4 regions of the Streptomyces sp. NPDC041713 genome follow, and region 2 is predicted to be linked to each of the others. Evidence: riboswitches for the same ligand, from Rfam matches in the RefSeq annotation. Region 2 holds a riboswitch; each other region holds the start of a gene.
What was found. A riboswitch is a leader RNA that binds a small molecule or an ion and turns the genes downstream of it on or off. The one in region 2 is predicted to bind cyclic di-AMP.
Positions count from the first base shown of each region.

Region 1: another riboswitch for cyclic di-AMP. It lies ahead of ACZ6CV_RS13185 (M23 family metallopeptidase); the one in region 2 lies ahead of ACZ6CV_RS36600 (transglycosylase SLT domain-containing protein).
Region 3: another riboswitch for cyclic di-AMP. It lies ahead of ACZ6CV_RS20140 (M23 family metallopeptidase); the one in region 2 lies ahead of ACZ6CV_RS36600 (transglycosylase SLT domain-containing protein).
Region 4: another riboswitch for cyclic di-AMP. It lies ahead of ACZ6CV_RS17015 (transglycosylase family protein); the one in region 2 lies ahead of ACZ6CV_RS36600 (transglycosylase SLT domain-containing protein).

Region 1 is NZ_JBVIZY010000003.1:776,066-779,342, forward strand. It holds gene ACZ6CV_RS13180 (PP2C family protein-serine/threonine phosphatase) at 72-1,214, shown strand; cyclic di-AMP (ydaO/yuaA leader) riboswitch at 1,436-1,619, shown strand; gene ACZ6CV_RS13185 (M23 family metallopeptidase) at 1,631-2,710, shown strand; gene ACZ6CV_RS13190 (aldo/keto reductase) at 2,879-3,277, shown strand, end outside.
Region 2 is NZ_JBVIZY010000024.1:5,246-8,522, forward strand. It holds gene ACZ6CV_RS36590 (hypothetical protein) at 1-168, opposite strand, end outside; gene ACZ6CV_RS36595 (SRPBCC family protein) at 508-984, opposite strand; cyclic di-AMP (ydaO/yuaA leader) riboswitch at 1,841-2,003, shown strand; gene ACZ6CV_RS36600 (transglycosylase SLT domain-containing protein) at 2,006-2,734, shown strand; gene ACZ6CV_RS36605 (SRPBCC family protein) at 2,981-3,277, shown strand, end outside.
Region 3 is NZ_JBVIZY010000006.1:151,443-154,719, forward strand. It holds gene ACZ6CV_RS20135 (M16 family metallopeptidase) at 1-1,258, shown strand, start outside; cyclic di-AMP (ydaO/yuaA leader) riboswitch at 1,458-1,620, shown strand; gene ACZ6CV_RS20140 (M23 family metallopeptidase) at 1,633-2,436, shown strand; gene ACZ6CV_RS20145 (GntR family transcriptional regulator) at 2,648-3,277, shown strand, end outside.
Region 4 is NZ_JBVIZY010000005.1:120,927-124,203, reverse strand. It holds gene ACZ6CV_RS17020 (LysM peptidoglycan-binding domain-containing protein) at 1-805, shown strand, start outside; cyclic di-AMP (ydaO/yuaA leader) riboswitch at 1,034-1,203, shown strand; gene ACZ6CV_RS17015 (transglycosylase family protein) at 1,208-1,921, shown strand; gene eno (phosphopyruvate hydratase) at 2,221-3,277, shown strand, end outside.

The DNA of each region.
Region 1 (3,277 bases), on a different contig from region 2:
GCCCCCGCTCCCCTCCGGGGGAACCCTGGACGGAGCGCGGTGATGGGCGCGGAGTCGGCGGGAGACAAGCGGTGGGGCAGCGAGGCGGAACCGGCGACAGGGGTGCCACCGCGCACGAGCGGACGTTCGTCCGCGCGCTCCCCCTGCTGCTGCTCCTCGTCGGGGTCGTGTACGACGTCTCGACCCCGCCCGAGTTCACCGCCGCGCCCCTCTTCACGGCCGCCCCGCTGATCGCCGCCCCCTTCTACTCGCTCCTGAGCACCGTCCTGACCGGCGCCGCCGCCACCGCCGCCGTCCTCGTCCTGCACGTCGGGAACGTGAGCAGCAGCCACGTGGAGGCCGTCACCGAGGTGCTCACCGTGGTCACCGTCGCGGCCCTCGCGATCGTCATCAACCGCGTCGTGCGCCGCGGCAACGACCGGCTCGCCAACGCACGTTCCATCGCCGAGACGACCCAGCGCGCCGTGCTGCCCGAGCCGGACCCGCGGATCGGCGGGCTCGACATCGCCGCGCGGTACGAGGCCGCGCAGGCAGACGCCTTCATCGGGGGGGATCTGTACGCCGTGCAGGACACCCCGCACGGGGTCCGGCTCATCGTCGGCGACGTACGAGGCAAGGGCATGGGCGCGGTCGCCGCGGTCGCCGTCGTCATCGGCGCCTTCCGGGAGGCCGCCGAGCAGGAGGCCACCCTGGAGGCCGTGGCGCAGCGCCTGGAGCGGGCGCTGGCCCGCGAGGGCACCCGGCGCGACGGCCTCGACGCGTTCGAGGGCTTCACCACCGCCGTCCTCGCCGAGTTCCGGCACGCCGACGGCCGGGTACGGCTGATCAACCGGGGGCACCCGTCCCCGCTGCTGCTGCGCGGCGACGGGCGGCTGTGCGTCATGTCGGCGAGCGAGCCCGCGCTGCCGCTCGGCATGGGCGATCTCGGCATCTGGCCGGACCGGGCCGACGAGACCGAGTTCCCGCCCGGCGCGACGCTGCTCTTCTACACGGACGGCCTGTCGGAGGCGCGGGACGCGGCGGGGGAGTTCTACGATCCCGCGACCCGGCTCGGCGGGCGGATCTTCCCCGGGCGCGGGGGCCCGCGGGCGCTGCTCGCCGCGCTCGCGGAGGAGGTGCGGCGGCACACCGGGGGCCGGATGACGGACGACATGGCGTTGCTCGCGGTGCGCCGGCCGGTCGCCGGGGATCCCGACGTCACCACCGGTGACTGAAGTGCACCGCTCCGCATAACAACTGACGTACTGTCAAGGGAATGTGAAATTCCGGTGTGGACCAAGGCGGGGCCAACTCGCCCCGTTCCGCCCCCGCGTGTCCCGGTACGTACAGCCGATCGGCGTTAACGATCAACCGGAACAGCTTGGAATACCGACCCGCTGTCTATTAACGTTCGATAACGCAGCGCGGTCGTCCCAGCCGTCACTAGAGGCGGCTCCGCGCGCACGCGCCTAATCCCGCAAGGGAGCCGGGGAACCACTAACTTGGGGTGAATCGGACCTCTGCCGCGCCTGCACGCATGCCTCGAACCAGTCATGCGCGCACACGTCGGCAGCTGCCCGTAGGAGACCTTCCTGCTCCGAACCCGTCAGCTAACCCGGTAGGCGAGAAGGAAGGAAAGGAGTGCGCCCCAGTGGCGTCCAACCGGCCTGCCCCCCAAGCCGTGTACATACCGAATGACGACGACTTCGGCGGGTACGACGAGGACTCCTTCGAGGAGTGGAACCCCACCGAGGATTCCGTCCGGCCCGTCCGCGGCAGGCACCGTGTGCACAAGAAGGGCGGCGGCGGGCTCGCCCGCAGCTCCACCGTCCTCGGCGTGGGCGTCATCGCCGCCGTCGGCGCGGGCGGCATCGCCACCGCGCAGGAAGGCAAGCCGCCGGTCTCCATATCGATGCCCGACCTGCCGGGCGTGGACGCCGTCGCCGACTCGCTGCCCGAGGCCAAGTCCCTGCCGGGCGTGGGCTCCTTGCTGGCCGACGACTCCTCCGACGCCACGACGACCGTCGCCGCGTCCGCCCCGCTCACCGCCGCCGGCGTCAGCTCCGTCGACGCCGAGCAGGGCACCACCGACGCGGGCGAGGCACTGCGCACCCGCATCATGCAGCAGGCCGAGAACCAGCAGCACCAGGCGGACGCCGCCGTACGGACCGCCGCCGAGGACGCCGCCGTCAAGAAGGCCGCCGAAGAGGCCGCCGCCCAGCAGAAGGCCGCCGAGAAGAAGGCCGACGCCGAGGCCGCCGCCAAGAAGCAGAAGGCGGAGGAGGCCCGCAAGGCCAAGGCCGAGGCCGCGCGCCTGGCCAAGCTCGCCAAGAGCTACGCCATCCCGACCTCCTCGTACACCCTCACCTCGCACTTCGGCGACGCCGGCGCCATGTGGTCCTCCGGCCACCACACCGGCCTCGACTTCGCCGCGCCGACGGGCACGCCGCTCAAGGCCGTGCACACCGGCACCGTCAAGGAGGCCGGCTGGGCGGGCGCGTACGGCTACCGCACCGTGCTCGAACTCGAGGACGGCACGGAGGTCTGGTACTGCCACCAGTCCTCGCTCAATGTCAGCGCGGGCCAGAAGGTCACCACCGGCGAGGTCATCGGCCGCGTCGGCGCGACCGGCAACGTCACCGGGCCGCACCTCCACATGGAGGTCCACACGCCCGACGGCACCGGGATCGACCCGCTCGGCTGGCTGCAGGGCAAGGGCCTGAATCCCTGAGGTATCCCTGAGGTATCCCTGAGGTCCGCGCCCCTGCGGTCCGGGTCTCCGCGGTCCGGGTCTCCGTACTCCGGCGGTCCTGGCGACATCCCCCCGACGCCAGGGCCGCCGGTCGGTCCGGTGGTGCGTGCACGGAATTCCGTTTCCGGTGTGCTTGTTGAGGAACGCATGACTTATCTGCGTACGCTCGGCTCCTCCGACCTCGAGGTCTTCCCGCTCTCCCTGGGCGGCAACGTCTTCGGCTGGACCGCCGACCGGGCCGCCTCCTTCGCCGTCCTCGACGCCTACACCGCCGCGGGCGGCAACTTCATCGACACCGCCGACGTCTACTCGGCCTGGGTGGACGGCAACCAGGGCGGTGAGTCCGAGACCCTCGTCGGCGAGTGGCTGGCCGAACGCGGCAACCGCTCCGACGTCGTCATCGCCACGAAGGTCGGCGCCCACCCCGAGTTCAAGGGCCTCTCCCCGGCCACCATCAAGGGCGGCATCGACGCGTCGCTGCGCCGCCTCGGCACCGACTACATCGACCTCTACTACACGCACTACGACGACCCTTCGGTCCCGGTG
Region 2 (3,277 bases):
GTCGGACTCTGGCTCAGTCTGTGCCCCGGGCGAAGGGGAGGCATGCGTCTTTGCGGGCTGTGGCGCGCCGTCGGCTCCGCATGCCGGGACGGCGAGCATTCCCACCGTCACACCGGCGGCTGCGGCGGCATACCGCCAGCCATGTCTCTTGCCCTCGCCTGCACTCATCTCGTGCTCTCCAATCGGTTGGGCGACGCGATGAGGTAGAGCTTTGCGGCCGCGTGTGTCCTTTCCACGCATAAGTTACGGCACCAAGATCGGCGACGCGTGGGCCAGGAGGCTCCACCCCTCCCCCTGCAGAAGGGTGCAGCCCGCAGGGATTTCGGACGCGACAGGAAAGGAGCGTGCGATGAGCAGGCGGCATCTGCAAGGCGAGGAAGAACCGGCGTGGAGTTCCTTCACGTGGGGGCAAAGTTCTTGGCCGCAGCCGGAGTTACCGGCCTGGGCGTTGTCGCGGGGGCGGCCGCCGTCATCGGACGGCGGCCGGGTGGCCTGGGGTCTGAGGGGTCAGGGCTTTTCGAGGAGGGTCTTCAGGTGCGACAGCATCATGGTCCAGCCGCCGCTGACGCCTTCGAGCATCTTGGAGTCGGGTGTGGTGAAGCCGTCGTGGGTGATGGTCAGTTTCATGCCCAGGGCCGGGTCTTCGGCCGGTTCGATGTCGAAGGTGACCTTGGAGCGTTCCTTGGCCGCCTCGGCGAAGTCCTCGTCGCTCATGCCGAACATTTCCTGGTGCATCGGCTGCAGCGTGTGCCAGGTGTAGGCGAGTCGCCTGCCGGGCTGTGACTCGGTGACGACCTGGCCGAGGTCCTGGGGTTCGCCGCCGTCCTCGACGGGCCACAGCACCTTGGAGCCGACCTTCCAGTCGGAGGAGGGTGCCCAGCCGCCGTGGTACTGCTTCAGGAATTCGGGGGTGGTCAGTCCCTCCCAGAGCTTTTCGGGGGTGGTGTCGATGTAGATGGTGTAGACGTAGGCGGGCTTGTTCATCGCTGTTCCTTCCAGGGCGTGCTTCAGGTTTTCGTCCGCAGGGGCGGGCTCTGGGGGGGCGCGTTGGCCAGGGGCCGGTTTTCGTCAACTCGCCTTGCTGTTACGGGCGGTACGGGGCCAATCGGCCGGCGTCGGTCGACGGGAGGCGAGTGAATTTGTCACAACGCGACCCGGGTGCAGGTGAGTTCGGCCTCTCTGCTTTGTTCCCGACAGTACGTCACCTTCGGGCGCGGAATGCGGCATTGTCCGGCGCGCTCTTCGTTCTGTCTTTGATCGGCCTTCTCCAACCTCGTTCATTCTCTTCGTCTCTTTTCTTTCTGTCGCCTGCTCAGGTGGGCTCTTCCGGTCCCCTTATCTCTGTTCTCTGGGCGAGTTGAGGTGGGTGCCGGGTTGGTTGGTCCAGCCCTGGGGCCGGGGAGTGCGGGACTCGCGCGCGCGGATGTGACCGGCTCAACACCGTACGCCTTATGCCTGATTTGGGGGGAAAGTTACCTTTTTGTGTTGCCCAGTTTCGTGTGAATTGGTCGCCTTGGAGGCGTACGGGGAGTTCTGTACTCATCGCAGGTATATCCGGTGGAATGACCGGCACCGGTGCGGTCGTGAGTCACTTTTCCCGTGCTTCGTTCCGTGAAATGTGTCACGTCGGGGTGCGTGGTGCCGGGAGGCGCCGTTGTGCGCATTTCCGTTCCGGGGAAAGAAAGTTGAGTTATTCGATCTTTGCGTGCGGGGCCGCTCCCGGGGCCGGGGGGCGGGGCCACGTATTCGTCTTTCGAATTCTTGCCTTGTTCCGTCCGGGCTTTCTCGCTTAACGTCACCGTCAATCCCGGGCTGAACGCCGAATCCTGCCGCTGCCCGGAAGCCCTTCCCACCCACTCACTTACGCACGGCAGGAGCGGGGGACCCAGGTAAGCGCCGTTCCGGGATTCCGGCATGGCTCGGGGTGAAGTCGCATGCAGTGCGACCGGACATCTCCCGTCCGAACCCGACAGCTCACCTCGCAGGCGACGGAGAGGAATTCGTCATGCCCGCAAAGGGAAAGCACCGCCGTCCCAAGTCCAGCTCGCTGCACCGGGGCATCGCCGCCGCCGGCACGGGCGGGGCCGTGCTCGTCCTCCCGGTGCTCGGCGCGACCGGCGCGAGCGCGGCGCAGGCCGCTCCGGCCGTCAAGCCCGCCGCGGCCCCCGGCACCTACGTCGTCGCCGCGGGCGACTCCCTCTCCAAGATCGCCAAGGACCACTCCGTCAGCGGCGGCTGGAAGAAGCTCTACGAGGACAACCGCGGCGTCCTGGGCGGCAACCCGCAGCTCATACGCCCCGGAGTCAAGCTCACCCTCGCGGGCAAGGGCTCCGAGCCGGCCCAGCGCGCCGACCGCTCCGCGCGCGATAAGGCGGCCGCCCAGCCCGCCGTCGCCCCGGCGAAGAAGACCTACGCCAACAACCTCGACGGGTGGATCAGGGAGTCGCTCGACATCCTGGCCCAGCACGGCATCCCCGCCTCCTACGAGGGCATCCACCGCAACGTCATGCGCGAGTCCTCCGGCAACCCGATGGCCATCAACAACTGGGACTCCAACGCCGTCGCCGGCACGCCCTCCAAGGGACTCCTGCAGGTCATCGGCCCCACCTTCGACGCCTACCACCTGCCCGGCACCTCCACGGACAGCTACGACCCGGTCGCCAACATCACCGCCGCCTGCAACTACGCGGCCGACCGGTACGGCTCGATCGACAACGTCAACGGCCCCTACTAGGAGCCACCGGGAGCACCCTCTCCCCTCCCCCGCTCCCGCCCCGAGCCCCGGCACACCCCCCGCGTGCCGGGGCTCGGGCATGTCCCGGCCCCGCGCAGGCGTCGCCGAGGGCGGGGGCGGGTACCCGGTCGGGGTGCGGCAGGCGGCGGGTGGGGCCGATGGCTGGTGTGATGAAGGGGTGAGTCTGCGGCGGCCGGGCACCCGGTCGGTCACGGGTCAACCGACGATGACGGACGGGAACGCATCATGGCTGTACGGCACCGACTGATCGAACGCCCGCCGCGCGATGTCTGGGCGGTCCTGGAGGACGGCACCCGTTATGGCGAGTGGGTGGTCGGCACCCACGAGTCCAAGCCCGTCGACGACGCGTGGCCGCAGACGGGATCGCGTATCGAGTACACCGTGCGGCTGGGGCCGTGGGAGCTGTCGGGGCACACCATCGTGCGCCGGTGCGAGGCTCCCCGCCTGCTGGAGCTGGAGGTCGACAGCGGCCGGCTGGGCACCGCGCGCATCTCCATCGACGTACGGCCCTGGGGCGAGCAC
Region 3 (3,277 bases), on a different contig from region 2:
CGGCCAGCAGGTGGTCGCCGTCGAGATCCACCTCGAAGCGCCCCTGGACGCCGAGCCCGAGGGCCTCGACGGCGTCGCCACGATCATGGCGAGGGCGTTCAACGAGGGCACCGACAAGCACTCCGCCGAGGAGTTCGCCGCCGAGCTCGACCGCTGCGGCGCGACCCTCGACGCGCACGCCGACCACCCGGGGGTCCGCGTCTCCCTGGAGGTCCCGGTCTCCCGGCTCCCCAAGGCGCTCGGCCTGCTCGCCGACGCGCTGCGGGCCCCGGCCTTCGCCGACAGCGAGATCGAACGGCTCGTACGCAACCGCCTGGACGAGATCCCGCACGAGGCCGCCAACCCCGCGCGGCGCGCCGCCAAGGAGCTCTCCCGGCAGCTCTTCCCGGCGACCTCGCGCATGTCGCGGCCGCGCCAGGGCACCGAGGAGACGGTCACCGCCATCGACTCGGCGGCGGTACGGGCCTTCTACGAGAAGCACGTCCGGCCCGCCACGGCCACCCTCGTCGTGGTCGGCGACCTGACCGGCACCGACCTGGACGCCGTCCTCGCGGACACCGTCGGTGCCTGGACCGGCTCCGCAGGCGAGCCACGCCCGGTGCCGCCGGTGACCGCCGACGACCGCGGCCGCGTCGTCATCGTGGACCGCCCCGGCGCGGTCCAGACGCAGCTGCTGATCGGCCGCATCGGCCCCGACCGGCACGACCGCGTCTGGCCCGCCCAGGTGCTCGGCACGTACTGCCTGGGCGGCACCCTCACCTCCCGCTTGGACCGCGTCCTGCGCGAGGAGAAGGGATACACCTACGGCGTCAGGGCGTTCGGCCAGGTGCTGCGTTCGGCGCCGGACGGCACGGGCGCCGCGATGCTCGCCATCAGCGGCTCCGTGGACACCCCGAACACCGGCCCGGCGCTCGACGACCTCTGGAAGGTGCTGCGCACCCTCGCCGCCGACGGGCTCACCGACGCCGAGCGCGACGTCGCCGTGCAGAACCTGGTGGGCGTCGCCCCGCTCAAGTACGAGATGGCGGCCTCCGTCGCGGCCACCCTCGCCGACCAGGTCGAGCAGAACCTGCCGGACGACTTCCAGGCGCAGCTGTACCGGCAGCTGGCGGCCACCGGCACCGTGGAGGCCACCGCGGCCGTCGTGAACGCCTTCCCGGAGGACCGGCTGGTGACGGTCCTCGTCGGGGACGCCGCGCAGATCGAGGAGCCCGTCAGGGCCCTCGGGATCGGTGACGTGAGTGTGGTCACCGGCTGAGTGACCGTCAGGCCGGACAAATGAGCCCCTGGTGACCGCTTCGGGCGCCAGGGTCCTCATATGTCCGGATTCATACGGAGGTTGCCCGTCTGCCCTGTGGCGTGCGCTACAAAAGTCGAGTTCTGTTTGTCGATTGAAAGTGCGCCCGCTTAGCGTCGGTCCGGCTGTTCGTCGCGCAGTACGCCGCACCCGCGGCACCGGACAGTCATCGCCGAGTCCCCGTACGGCGCGAGCCAGGGGAGCCGGGGACCCACATGTCCCCTGGGGTGAATCGGGCACCTTGCCGCGAGGCGAGGAACCCGTAGGAGACCTTCCTGCTCCGAACCCGTCAGCTAACCCGGTAGGCGAGAGGGAAGGAAAGGATCAGCCGCTTCATGGCGTTCACCCGTGCCACCGGGAAGCACCGTCGTCCGAGCCGCCTCACGCGTACCACCGCGAACGTCGCGGGCGTCGCAGCGCTCACCACCACCGGTGTCATCGGAGGCCTCGCCGGTCCGGCGCTCGCCGCCGCCGATGACGCGGCCCTCGAGCACACCGGCTTCACCCAGGCCATCTCCGTCGGCGACTCGCTCGCCGAGAACATCGACGCGCAGGCGGCCGCCCAGCGCCAGGCCGCCGACGACGCCGCTGCCGCCCAGAAGGCCGAAGAGGCCGCCAAGAAGAAGGCCGCCGAGGAGAAGCGCAAGGCCGAGGCCGAGGCCAAGGCGAAGGCCGAGAAGGAGCGCGAGGCCAAGGAGCGCGCAGCCCGCGCGGCCGAGCGCAAGCGCCTGAACAGCTACGTCTCCCCGATCTCCGGCTCGTACGTCTCCACGGGCTACCAGACCGGCGGCGCCATGTGGTCCTCCGGCAGCCACACCGGCATCGACTTCCACGCCGCGTCCGGCACCTCGGTCCACGCGGTCGGCGCCGGCACCGTCGTCGAGGCCGGCTGGGGCGGTGCCTACGGCAACAACGTGGTCATCAAGATGAACGACGGCACGTACACCCAGTACGGCCACATGTCCTCCCTCGGTGTCTCCGTCGGCCAGACGGTCACCCCGGGCCAGCAGATAGGCATCTCCGGCGCCACCGGCAACGCCAGCGGCCCGCACCTGCACTTCGAGGCCCGCACCGGCCCGGACTACGGCTCGGACATCGACCCCATCGCGTACCTGCGCGGACACGGCGTCAACGTCTGACGGACGCGAACCCCGCAGCATCGCTTCGAAAGCCCCGGCTCCTGATGAGCCGGGGCTTTCGCGTTGCCGTGTCGGCGCCTCGTCCCGCGGTGGCCAAAAGATATCCATGAATTCCCGGACGCCATCGGAAATCGCGGCACTCTGCAATAGAGTCACCGGACGAGCGTCGGGTCGACCGCCTGACGCGGGGAATTCAATGGAGGTCCGGTCAGTGGGCGGAGGTCCGGTCACGCGCATTCCGGCGCACTCGGTCAGCACGGCCATCCGGGACGACATCGTCGCCGGAGTCCACGCGCGGGGCGGCCGGCTCACCGAGGAGCTCCTCGCGCGCCGCTACGGCGTCTCGCGCGTCCCCGTGCGCGAGGCGCTGCGCACCTTGGAGGCCGAGGGTTTCGTCGTCACGCGCAGGCACGCGGGCGCGTGCGTCGCGGAACCGACGGAGCAGGAGGCCGCGGATCTCCTGGAGATGCGGACGCTGCTCGAACCGCTCGCCGCGGCACGCGCCGCACAGCGCCGCGACGACGCGCACCTGAAGGTTCTGCGCGGACTCGTCCGGCTGGGCCAGGAGCGCGCCAGGAGCGGCCTGGGGGAGGATCTGCGGCCCTTGGGCGGCTGGTTCCACGAGACGCTCGCCCAGGCGTCCGCGAGCCCCGGCCTCGGCGCGCTGCTCACCCAGCTCCGCCACAAGGTCGCCTGGATGTACGTGGCGGAGTCCCCGGCGGCGCCGGCCGAGACGTGGTCCGAACACGCCGCGATCCTCGACGCGGTGGCCCGCAGGGACGTGGAGCGGGCCAGAGCCGTCGCCGCCGCGCACGCCGAGCGGACGGCGGTCGCCCAACGG
Region 4 (3,277 bases), on a different contig from region 2:
CTCCAAGTCGCAGCAGATCGCCGTCGCCGAGAAGGTCCTCGACGCCAAGGGCACCGCCGCCTGGCCGAGCTGCGCCCCGATCGCCGGTCTCACCGACGGCGGCGCCGCGGCCGACGTCGACCCCGGAGCCCCGCTCCCGCAGACCCCGGACGACGCGCCCGACTCCACCGGCTCGACCGGGAGCGGCAAGGCCGACGGTTCGAAGGGCGCCGAGGACTCCGAGGACGCCAAGGGCACGGACGACGCGGCCAAGGACTCCGCGGACAAGAACAAGGGCACGGACGCGGACAAGGGCGAGAGGGCCGACCCGTCCTCGGACGCCGGCGAACCGTCCGCGGACGACGACACGCCCGGTTCGGCCGACGACGCGCGAGACAAGAATCACGACGAGTCCGGCGAAAAGGACGGCAAGGGCGGTAAGGACGGCAAGGTCGACGCGGGTGACGCGGACGCCGACGGCAAGTCCGGGTCGCAGGACCCCGCTTCGCCCGGCTCCGAGGGGTCGACCGCGCCCGCCGAGGGCTCGGACGGCGCCTCGGCGGGACGCCACCGCGGTGGCGTCGACGAGAGCGAGCGGGCCGGCGGCGACCGTCCGGGACGGCACGCCTCGCGCGGCGCCGACCGCGACGGCGGCATCGCCGACGGGTCGTACACGGTGCGCTCCGGGGACAACCTCTCGCTCATCGCCGACGACCTCGACGTGGCGGGCGGTTGGCACGAGCTCTACGCCGAGAACAAGAAGACCGTCGGCGCCGACCCGGACCTCATCCTCCCCGGTCAGAGCCTCGATCTGGGCGAAAAGTAACGGTAGTTGACGAAGAGTCGGGCGGGGCCTTCGCGTCGTATGTCCGCTTTGGCGCGAGTGAGACATGGGTCTCAGAAGCCCTGATCGTCTTTGAAATTGTGTGGAAGACGTGATTACCGTCGTCACCGCTCGCCACTGGTGGGCCCCGCCGGTCGGTACGCCGAATCCTGCCAACGGCCGGACGGGAACAGTCGTCGCTCAAGAGCGCCGTGGGCAGGAGCGGGGGACCCAAGGTTTGTGCCGGGTCCGTCCGTTGAGGGGTGGGGCAGCCGAGAGGCTGAGCGCCGCGAGACGGACGGGAACGGCTAGGGGTGAAGTCGCGCTCAAGGAGTGCGACCGGGCAACCACATCGGCCCGAACCCGACAGCTCACCTCGCAGGCGTCGGTGTAGGGGATCAACTCATGCTGCTTTCCAGCAAGGGCAAGCACCGTCGTCCGTCCAAGGCCACGCGCGTCGCCACCCTCGTCGGTGTGACCGGCGCGGCCGTCGCCGCTCCGCTGATGGCGGCCGGCTCGGCCTCCGCCGCCACCGCCTCCGAGTGGGACGCCGTCGCCCAGTGCGAGTCCGGTGGCAACTGGTCCATCAACACCGGCAACGGTTTCCAGGGCGGTCTGCAGTTCTCGCCGTCCACCTGGGCCGCGTACGGCGGCACCAAGTACGCGCCGTCCGCCGACAAGGCCTCCAAGGCCCAGCAGATCGAGATCGGCGAGAAGGTCCTCGCGGGCCAGGGCAAGGGTGCCTGGCCGTCCTGCGGCGTCGGCCTCTCGGGCGCCTCCCCCAGCAGCGGCGGCGGCCAGCAGGAGCAGGCCCCGCAGCAGCAGGAGAAGCCGCAGCCGCAGCAGACGCGGCAGCAGGCCGCTCCGGAGCAGAAGCAGGCCGCGCCCAAGCCGCAGCCCACGCCGCAGACCGAGTCCAAGAAGACCGTCGAGACCCCGACCGGCAAGACGGTCAAGAAGGGTGACGGCGAGTACAAGGTCGAGACCGGCGACACCCTCTCCAAGATCGCCCAGTCGCACCACGTCAAGGGTGGCTGGCAGAAGGTCTACAAGCTCAACGGCGACATCATCGACGACGCCGACTTCATCTACCCGGGCCAGCAGCTGCACCTGAGCTGACCCTCCCGGACCCCACCCGGCCGTGCCTCGGCGGACGCACGGCCACCCCGTCCCCACGGGCTCCCCGCCCCGGTGCGCGTATCCCCCGTACGCACCGGGGCGGGGCCATGTCCGCCCCCGCCGTGTTCGCTACCAGCGAGTAAAACGCGGTCTTCCGTCCTGTTTCCCGGGGATTTCGCCTCTTGTCCGTCCCACGGGACGGGCGGTCGGCTGGCTGAAGCCCCGGAGCCGGTTAGGCTCAGGAGACGCAGGGCCGAAGCGGCTCGCGTAAACGCGTCACATCCCAGAAGGAGATGCTCGTGCCGTCCATCGACGTCGTCGTAGCCCGGGAAATCCTGGACTCCCGAGGCAACCCCACGGTCGAGGTCGAGGTCGGCCTCGACGACGGCAGCACCGGTCGTGCCGCCGTTCCGTCCGGTGCCTCCACCGGTGCCTTCGAGGCCATCGAACTCCGTGACGGTGACCCCAACCGTTACCAGGGCAAGGGTGTCGAGAAGGCCGTCCTCGCCGTCATCGAGCAGATCGGCCCGGAGCTCGTCGGCTACGACGCCACCGAGCAGCGCCTGATCGACCAGGCCATGTTCGACCTGGACGCCACCGACAACAAGGGCTCGCTCGGCGCCAACGCCATCCTCGGCGTCTCGCTCGCCGTCGCGCACGCCGCCTCCGAGGCCAGCGACCTGCCGCTGTTCCGCTACCTCGGCGGTCCGAACGCGCACCTGCTGCCCGTCCCGATGATGAACATCCTGAACGGCGGGTCGCACGCCGACTCCAACGTCGACATCCAGGAGTTCATGATCGCGCCGATCGGCGCCGAGTCGTTCTCCGAGGCGCTGCGCTGGGGCACCGAGGTCTACCACACCCTCAAGAAGGTGCTGAAGGAGAAGGGCCTGTCCACCGGCCTCGGCGACGAGGGCGGCTTCGCCCCGAACCTGGACTCCAACCGCGCCGCGCTCGACCTCATCCTGGAGGCCATCAAGCAGGCCGGTTACGTCCCGGGCGAGCAGGTCGCGCTGGCGCTCGACGTCGCCGCCTCCGAGTTCTACAAGGACGGCTCCTACGAGTTCGAGGGCAAGTCCCGCTCGGCCGCCGAGATGACCGAGTACTACGCGGAGCTCGTCGCCTCGTACCCGCTGGTCTCCATCGAGGACCCGCTGTTCGAGGACGACTGGGCCGGCTGGAACACCATCACCGAGCAGCTCGGCGACAAGGTGCAGCTCGTCGGCGACGACCTGTTCGTCACCAACCCCGAGCGCCTGGCCCGCGGCATCGAGGAGAACTCGGCCAACGCCCTGCTCGTCAAGGTCAACCAGATCGGCTCGCTGACCGAGACCCTGGACGCCGTCGAGATGGCCC